2 regions of the Dorea sp. AM58-8 genome follow, and region 2 is predicted to be linked to the other one. Evidence: riboswitches for the same ligand, from Rfam matches in the RefSeq annotation. Region 2 holds a riboswitch; the other holds the start of a gene.
What was found. A riboswitch is a leader RNA that binds a small molecule or an ion and turns the genes downstream of it on or off. The one in region 2 is predicted to bind cyclic di-GMP.
Positions count from the first base shown of each region.

Region 1 (4,837 bases), on a different contig from region 2:
GTCTGGCTGTTCGGATGGAATTTCTCTGCAGCTGATATAGATACAACCATTTTTCTTATTATATTTTACCGCATTCGACAGGATATTCATCATAACCCGTTTTACATACGCCGGACTTCCGATAAGATTCGGATGTATGACTTCTTTTTTCTCCCACATGATTCGGATATTCTGTTCTGCGGCTATCTGTTCGATCACAGCAAAAACTTCTTCGACAATGCTACTCAGATTAAATGGAGTTTCTTCCAGAACCATCTCATCCGCTTCCAGTTTGCTCATATCCAGAACTTCGTTCACCAGTTCCAGCAACAGATGCGATGCCTCTTTGATCTTTCCCCTGCATTCCGTCTGTTTCTCCAGATCATCTGCATGATGGTCAGCCACATCAATCATGCCGCAGATTCCATTAATCGGTGTCCGGATATCATGACTCATCCTCTGTAGAAATTCCGTCTTCGCCCGATTGGCTGCCTCTGCCTTTTTTGCTGCCATCAAAAGATCTGCTTTGTATTGTTCTTCTTTTTCCAGCTCCTGTTTCTGATGTACCTGATTCGTTCTGTATTCCCGGAACACGAATACACTAAATATCAGGAAATACAGAAAAATGACACCTGTTACACTTAATGGAAGGTTGCGGAATACTTCCGTATCCGGAAGATACGCATAGATATAGTAATCCCGCTGCTTCAACATAATTCCATAACATCCGGTTCCTTCATTCTTCAAATGGAAAATATGCTGACTGTCTGTGTGATTTTTCATTGCCTGGACAACCTCGTTATCAGCAGTATCCTGCCCCAGCAGGCTCTCATTGTTGCTGGCAACGACTGTTCCTTTGTCTGCAACAATAATCGTTCCATCTTTCTGGGTACTATAACCACTTAGGAGATTTTGTATCGTCAGCGTATAGTTTCTGGCAAATTCGGGTGATGTGTAATAGTAGGTTGCAACGATACCTGGCGCATCTTTTCTGGCACAGGCTGCAATGTCGATATGTGATCCGTCTTTCCTGTCAAATCGTTCTGAATAAGATCTTTCTTCATATCCGGCAAAATCCATGATAATGTCTTTCTGCAGATACTCCGCAATCTCATTGGTCATAGACTCATCCACGCTGTATTCACAGACTGTTTTCCCCTCTGCATCCAGTACAAGGATACCATCCACCCAGAGAGTCTGAAGATTTTCTTTCAGGAACTCCTGACTTAGCTGACCGCCGTTTTCTGTTTCCATGTCGATATTCGTACTCATCTGTCTGGCACTTTCGATTGCACGGAGGAGACTTTTAGATTCCGAAGATTCATTGTAATGGGTGTAGGTTGAGCACTGCACTTTCACATAATTCACAATCTCCACCATTCTTTTCTCTGCTTCTGATTTCTCTGCATGGAAGAAATAAAACAGAGAAACTGCTGCCACACAGATTCCAAGCAAAATGCCAACTATTATAATCCGTTTTCCTTTTGCTTTTCTTTTAATATCCAAGATCATCCACCTCCAGATACTTTTCCGGATCATCCAGATATTTTCCAACAATTTTCAGAGTCGTGCCATCCTGACGCATTTCCTCCAGCGTCTGTTCCATCTGCTCACATATTCCTCTGTCATCATTTTTCGCAAAAGCAACACCTATTCCGGTGATCATCAGAGGTTCTTCCAGGATACGGAAGCTTGCATCATAATCTTTCATATACTGGACGATAGATTCCTCATGTGCGGCTACTGCATCCACATATCCTTTTCCCAGAAACGTATAGATCAGTTCCCTGTGTCCAAGACTGATCAGATTTTCCAGTTTTGGAATTCTTTCATCCGTCCGGTTCAAAAAGATGCTTTCTGGTTTGGTTGTAGACTGGACAGCCAGATTCTTTCCCTCCAGATCACTCAGTTTATAGATATCACTGCTCGCATTTACAGCAACCACCTGACGACTTGCAATGTATGGTCCTGCCCAGCGGTAATCATCAAGGCGCCCCTCCATGGAAAAGCAACCCATGATACAGTCAATCTCCCCACTCTCTACCAGTTCTTTTTTCTCTTCCCAGTCAATCTGGACAACATCCACCTGATAACCCATTCTTTTGAAAGCTTCTGTAGCAAGTTCTACATCTATTCCCGTCGGTACACCATTTTCATTCAGGTAATTGTATGGTGGATAGTTATCGCTGCCGATGGTAATGACAGGCTTTTCTGTTTCTTTTTTACCGCTGTCTGTGTTTTTACACCCTGACAGGGTGACTACTAAAATTCCCACAAGCAAAATGCCTGCAATCACTCTTTTTTCTTTTATTTTCTTTCTTTTATCCATATGATTCTTTCTTATATTTTTAAAATAAAAAACACTATCTCAAATAGACAGTGTACATCGTTTCATGCAACTGGCTGCCATTTTACAGGCCCTCTAGCTTTGCGTCACAGGCTTTCGTCTGCTTTGCTCAAAAATATTTCTTTCATTAATAGTATCATTCTGCTATTACTCTGTCAATTCCTGTGATTCAGATGATTCATTTCAATCTCCGATACCAGGAGTTCTTCTTCTCTCTTTTCATGAAGAGACAGACACACACGATAACAAATACAACCGTTACGGCTATCAGTGCCGGCCACACCGGCAACGGACAGACCTCTGCACTTATAAGCTTAAGTCCCTGATAAAGAGTGAACACGCCGAATACGGAGAATATCACAACTGCAAGTGTATTCAGCAATCCATCCGGGGTCTTACTCTTTAGCAGATAACCGAATAACATGCCAAGAATATCTGCCGCAAACAGTCCCAGAGAACAGGCGATCCACACAATAACTGCAGCACTCATCCCTTCATTAGCACCAAATGTAATCGCCGTAAGCTGTGTCTTATCTCCAAGTTCTGCTACAAAAAATGTACAGAACACTGCAAGCGGAGCAAACCTAATCTTTGTTTTGCCGCCCTCTTCCTCTTCCTCTTCATCTTCATCGTCACCGGCAATCGTTGATGCTGCAAAATAAAGAAATGCGAATGCCGCGATCATCTTAATGAGCCAATCAGGAATAAATTTGCTGACAAGTCCGCCCGCAAGAACAGCCAGTCCATTCAACACAAGGATTGCCACAGCAGTTCCTGCTATAATGTCTCTTAACTTATATTTGGACGTAAGAGCAATAAGCATGAGCTGGGTTTTATCTCCCATCTCTGCAATAAATTCCGTAAAAAATACCTTTAAAAATAACAACATTTCCTGATTTCTCCTTTATCTTGTTATGATGTAAAACGCGTATCCCATATAAAATGATGTTAGGAGCAAAAGCCCGCTGTGCAAAAAAACAGACTCATGTATATCAATTATCAGTCGATGTATCATACATAAACTGTTCATCAATATACATGAGTCTCATTATTTAAGATTTGCCAGATTATATCGTGTCATATAATCAGAATGTTGACAAACCACACTTTCGCGCTAACTACTCCCTCATGGAATATGAAATTACTTAATAAAGATTATCAAATAGATGCAGTCTTGTCAATCAGAAAACCGGTTATTTCTCTATTTCCTTTTTCTTCATCTTTGGTTTATAATCTTTCATTCCCGGAATTGCACCGCCCGACACTGCCCAAAGGTAAAGGCTTGCCACGCTGCAATATGGACTGAAACGGCGACGGTATCTTTCAAATAGTTTCCGGTCAATTTTCCTGTGATGATAGACCATACGCAGTCCACGCTGAATTGCAAGATCATCATAGCTGAAAATATCTGGACGCTGCATACAAAACAGTAAGATCATCTCCGCCGTCCAGACTCCGATACCTTTCAGACTGCTCAATTCCCGGATGGCATCCTCATCGGACATCTGCCACACTGCATCCAGATCAACTGTGCCATCGTGAACTTTTCTTGCGAAATCCGAGATATACTCTGCTTTACGGAACGTCATCCCAAAAGACTGCAGCCTGGAAATGTCCGCAGAAAGTATCGTTTCCGCATTAATCTCACCCAGCGTTTCCTGCATCCGCTTCCAGATTGTTGCCTGTGCCTTTGTAGAAATCTGCTGTCCAATAATATGATGTACAACTGAAGAAAACAAGTCAGCATCTACTTCTCGTTGTATCAATCCAACCTGGTCAATAACTTCCGCAAGCCTTTTATCTTTACTTCGAAGATATGAAATTTCTTTTTCTCCATATTCAAAAATTTTCATTTGTGTTCTCCTTATATTCCCTTAAATATTCTTCTGCGTTATTACAGATCTTGTCAAATACATTGATACACATATACTTTTCATTATCTTTACTTTGCTTTCTTTCAACAAGTTCTTTGTTTTCCAATTTTTTCTAAAACAAATCCAGCATATTATCCAGATATATCTTCTCTCTGACCTGAAGCTGATATTCCGGCCTGGTCATATAATACAATAAAAATTCCAGAATCAGTGCACTTCCCAGACTCCGACCCTCAATCTTAAAATTAGAGAATCCCATTGGCAGATATATATGTTGAATATCCCGGATACCGATAAATCCCGAATTTGTCATGGCTTTCGAGAACAGATATCCATGCTCAGAATCCGGTGCAGTACAATGAAAATCTCCTTGTTCTTCTCCCAGATTCCTACGGCTGACTGTTTCATAACAATATTTTCTGTCCTTACATCCAAACCAACAACATTCATTACAAAGAAATTCAATTTTATCTTTTTGCTCCACGGACAGCATATCTAATCTGTCAAATGCTTTATTCAGTCGAAAATCCGGTACAACATACCGAAACTCATCCCGATTAATCTCATCCTGCAATTGTCCGAACTCTGTCAGCACCTTCGTTGTCGAAGACACCAGATAAAGATTCGGATAATTTGC
Region 1 covers NZ_QSDM01000008.1:29,951-34,787, reverse strand. Annotated here, with positions in the region: gene DXA18_RS07590 (ATP-binding response regulator) at 1-1,491, opposite strand, end outside; gene DXA18_RS07585 (substrate-binding periplasmic protein) at 1,475-2,290, opposite strand; cyclic di-GMP riboswitch class I at 2,371-2,446, opposite strand; gene DXA18_RS07580 (TMEM165/GDT1 family protein) at 2,505-3,215, opposite strand; gene DXA18_RS07575 (DNA-3-methyladenine glycosylase family protein) at 3,520-4,179, opposite strand; gene DXA18_RS07565 (hypothetical protein) at 4,313-4,837, opposite strand, start outside.
Region 1: linked by a shared signal. The riboswitch ahead of DXA18_RS07585 (substrate-binding periplasmic protein) and the one ahead of DXA18_RS14335 (transporter substrate-binding domain-containing protein) in region 2 are both predicted to bind cyclic di-GMP.

Region 2 (4,837 bases):
GAAATATGGTCATGGACATATGTCTTGAAAAAATGATTGTGGAACAATATGGTGCTATGATATGATAAAACAAAAAACTTAAAGTCATTTAAGCATGAGGGAACCGTATGGATGATTTCAAAAAACTCACAGAGCAACTTTTGAAAATATATATTAATGCCGAATCAGTAAATGATTTTGGTATAGAGAATTACTTTGATGAAAATATCAGTCTGATTGGAACTGGGAAACACGAGATTTACAGGAATCTGCATGAGTTTTTAGAATCATTTGAATTTGATGTAAAACGAAGAGGCAAAATCAGAATTGAAGTACAAAATTTATATCAGGAAGAAGAACGGCTTGATGATGACCATGTTCTTGCACATGGAACAGTAGATTTTACTGGTCTGTTTAAAGATGGTTCAAGCTGTTTTAAAATGGCAACAAGATTTACGATTATCTATAAGTGGACGAATGGGAAATGGTTAGTTCAGCATCTGCATCAGTCAACACCAGATCTGGAACAGATGGACGGTGAAGAGTTCCCTGTCACATTGGGGAAACAGGTGAAGAAAACCCGGCAGGCACTTCAAGCATTAGGCACTGCCTATTATCATATCTCGAGGCTGAATTTAAAAACAAAGAAGATCGAACTTGTCAAAAGATCCAGGAAGAGAGATTTGGATATTAAAGATAATAGCGCAGATTGGGATCCTCAGTTCAAGATTATCGAAGATATTATAGCAGAACCGTTTGTACAGAAGTATATAGATTTTTTTGATATAGAAACCATGGCGGCGCGTCTTCATAATAAAGAATCTATGTCTTCTGAATTCAAAAAGAAGGATGGCTCATGGTTTCTTTCTATGGTTGTTCCGCAGAGTTATGATAACAATGGAAATGTTACATCCGTGCTGTTTGCAAATCGAGATGTGACAGATGAAAAACTGCGGGAATTAAAACAGGAGGAAGAATTGCGGGAAGCAAAATTAAAAGCAGAATGTGCAAATAAAGCAAAATCGTCATTTCTGTATAATATGTCTCATGATATCAGAACTCCTATGAATGCAATCATTGGCTATGCAGAACTGGCGTCCAGACATTTGCAGGAAACAGATAAACTTGGCAGATATCTTGAAGAAATTCAAATATGCGGAAAAGAACTTTTGTCGATGCTTGGTAATGTTTTGGATCTTGCAAGAATTGAAAATAATAAGGTTGAAATGGAATACACGGTTTCAAATGTCCATGAGTGCGTTGAAAATTGTGTCATTATGTTCCAACAACAGGCGGAAAGTAAAAATCAGACGCTCGCTTTGACAGAACAAATCATGTATCCGTATGTATATATGGATGCACCGCACCTGTCAGAGATCTGTTTCAACATTATAAGTAATGCTGTAAAGTATACAAATACAGGAGGCAAGATTACCTGTAACGTTGTACAGGAATCCTGTGAAAAAGAAGATTGGTGTAATATGATCATCACCATTACCGATAATGGAATTGGTATGTCTGAAGAATTCCAAAAGCACATTTTTGAAGACTTTGAAAGAGAACGTAACTCTACATACAGTCATATTGAGGGCAGCGGCATCGGAATGGGCATTACGAAAAAGCTTGTAGAACTCATGGATGGCACAATAGAAGTGAAAAGTAAGCAGGGGAAAGGTTCCACATTTACAGTAACTATTCCTTGCAGAAAAGCGTCAGGAGCCGATTCTCTGGTGAAGAAAAATAGTAATCTGTGCGAGAAAAGCTGCTTGAACGGTGTTCGAATCTTATTAGTCGAAGATAATGAGATCAATTCAGAAATTGCAAGAGAACTATTGACGGAAGAAGGATGTGTAGTTGAGACTGCAGATGATGGTGTTGCATGCATTGATATGATTGAAAAGGCTGATGCTGATTATTACAAGATGATTCTTATGGATATTCAGATGCCGGTTATGAATGGATATGACGCTACATCGATCATCCGAAAGATGAAGGATACGAAAAAAGCCAGTATCCCAATTATTGCGATAACTGCCAATGCTTTCGCAGAAGATACACAAAAGGTTCTTTCTGTTGGAATGAATGCTCATGTTGCAAAACCTGTTGATATGAACATTCTTGTGCCAACAATGATGAAATATCTATAATATGATACAAAGAAAGGATTCATCGGCAAATCAGTCGAAAGGCTGAGACGCAAAGCTATAGGGTCTGTAAAATGACAGCCAGCTGCAATGCTTAAGATGCATTGTCTGAAAAGGCAGTGCATTTTTTCTTTAGATTTGTGTCGTGTAGTAACCTGGTAATTTGTGGAGAAAAGAAAAATGGACAAAAGCAGAAAAAAATCAGCCGTACTATTTGTATGTATATTGGTAGTTTTTGGAATATGGATGATGTTGTCAGTACACTGCCTGGCTGCTGAAAAGAATAATGATGAAGCGCAGACAACGGAACAGAAGATTATCCGTGTCGGTTCATTTGAGGATACCTTCAATTATGCCGATAAAAACGGTGTAAGACGAGGATATGGTTACGAACTCATGCAGGCTTTGGCAGGCTATACCGGATGGGAATTTGAGTACGTGAAATGTGACTGGTCCAACTGCTTTGATAAGCTTGAAAACGGTGAGATTGATGTCATGGGAGACATCTCTTATACTGATGAACGTGCTCAAAAGATGTTTTTTTCGGATGAACCGATGGGTGAGGAAAAATATATTCTTTATGCTGATTTGTCAAATATAGATATTGGAACGTCTGATTTCAAGTTTATGGATGGGAAACGTGTAGGTGTGCTCATGGGCACAGAACCAGAAATCATGCTGACAGAATGGGAAGACAAGAATGGCATACAGACAGAACATGTAAATGTGGATAATAATGATGATGTCGAAAAGAAATTAGCGAATCATGAGATCGACTGTTTTGTATCTTTGGAGGAATCTATCTGGTCTGAACAGGGAATATCATCTGTTACTACCATTGGTAAGTCAGGCATATATTTTGCAATAAATAAAGAGCGCAGTGACATCAAGACGGAGCTGGATTATGCTATGCGTCAGCTGGAACAAGATAGTCCTTTTTTTAAGGCAGACCTGTATAAGAAGTATTTTACGCTTGATTATAACCAGAGCCTTACAGGCGGAGAAAAGGCATGGCTGGAAGAACATGGTGATATCCGTATAGGATTTATGAACAATGATCCGGCAATCTTTTCCATGGACGAAGAAACTGGACAACTTACGGGTATGTTATCAGAATATTTCTCCTATGCCAAAGACTGTCTGGGAAATCAGACACTGAAATTTAATATCCAGGAATATGATAATTACGATGAAATGCTTCAGGCACTGCAGGATCATGAAATTGACATGATTTTTTATGTCGGCAAAAATCCTGATCTTGCAGAAAAGAAAGGATATACATTTACGAACACAGCCTGGACCTACAGCCTGATGGCGGTAACTGATGACGAAAAATTTGATGAGAATAAGGTGTATACTGTAGCTGTGCCAAAGGAAAAATATGCCTTAAAACAGCATATTGCTTTTAGTTATCCCCAATGGAAGCTTGTAGATTGTGATTCGCTTGAGGATGCTGCAGATATGGTCATTCATGAAAAAGCAGATTGTTTCCTCATGGGAGCAAGTCAGGCGATGATATATGATAACAATCGAGATTTCAAGAGTGTTCCACTTACAAAAACAATGGAAGCGTGCTTTGCAGTAAGCGGTGGAGAGGGGACTCTTTTATCGATATTGAATAAAACCTTAAAGGCCATGCCATCTGACATGCTTACAAGTGCACTTGCTATTTATGACAGCACAGCAGATAAAGTAACATTTTTGGACTTTGTAAAAGACAATGTGCTTGCTTTTTTTGTTACGGCAGGATTCTTTGTACTCAGCATCATTGGTATTATCCTTGTACTTTTACGGAAGGCGAGAAAAGCGGAAGCTGTCGCAAAGCTTGCAGCAAATGATACACAAAAGCTAAATGACAAGTTGGAGATCGCTCTGAAAAAAGCGGAGGAGGCGAGTCTGGCAAAGACCCGTTTCCTTAACAATATGTCCCATGACATCCGTACTCCTATGAATGTAATTCTGGGCTATGCACAGCTTATGGAGAATGAACTAAATGGAAAAGAAATGCCTGAAACTTTAGTACATTTGGAAAAACTGCAACAGTCTGGAGAGCTTCTTCTGTCAATCATAAATAATGTACTGGATATAGCCCAGATTGAGAGCGGAAGGATGGAACTTGATGAGAATTACTGCCAGATTGAAGATGTCTGGAAATCCTTGCTTGCTGTGTTTGATGTGAAAGCAAGGAAAAAGAATATTACGCTTCATTACGCGATGAATGTAGAGCATGAGCATGTACTGACAGATACTACAAAGGTAAAAGAAATATTTGTCAACATCCTGAGCAATGCCATGAAATACACTCCATCCGGTGGTTCTGTTATGGTAGATGTAGCTGAATTACCTTGCGATGAACCTGGATACATGATAGAAAAGATCCGGGTGAGCGATAGCGGAATTGGTATGAGTCCGGAGTATATGACTAATATTTTCGAGGCATTTACACGTGAGCGGAATACTACAAAGAGCAAAATTGCAGGAACCGGACTTGGAATGTCAATCGTCAAGAAATATGTTGATCTGTTGGGAGGAACAATAAATGTAGAGAGTGAACTTGGAAAAGGCAGCACCTTTACAGTTACATTAAAGCACAGGATAGCAGATGAAAGCTATTATGTAAAAAAACACGTTGAAAGCTCAGAGACAGGAAGTGAAATCCTTGAAGGCAGGAATATCCTTCTGGCAGAGGACAATGATTTGAATGCAGAGATTGC
Region 2 covers NZ_QSDM01000030.1:8,753-13,589, reverse strand. Annotated here, with positions in the region: gene DXA18_RS14340 (ATP-binding protein) at 108-2,126, shown strand; cyclic di-GMP riboswitch class I at 2,141-2,216, shown strand; gene DXA18_RS14335 (transporter substrate-binding domain-containing protein) at 2,304-4,837, shown strand, end outside.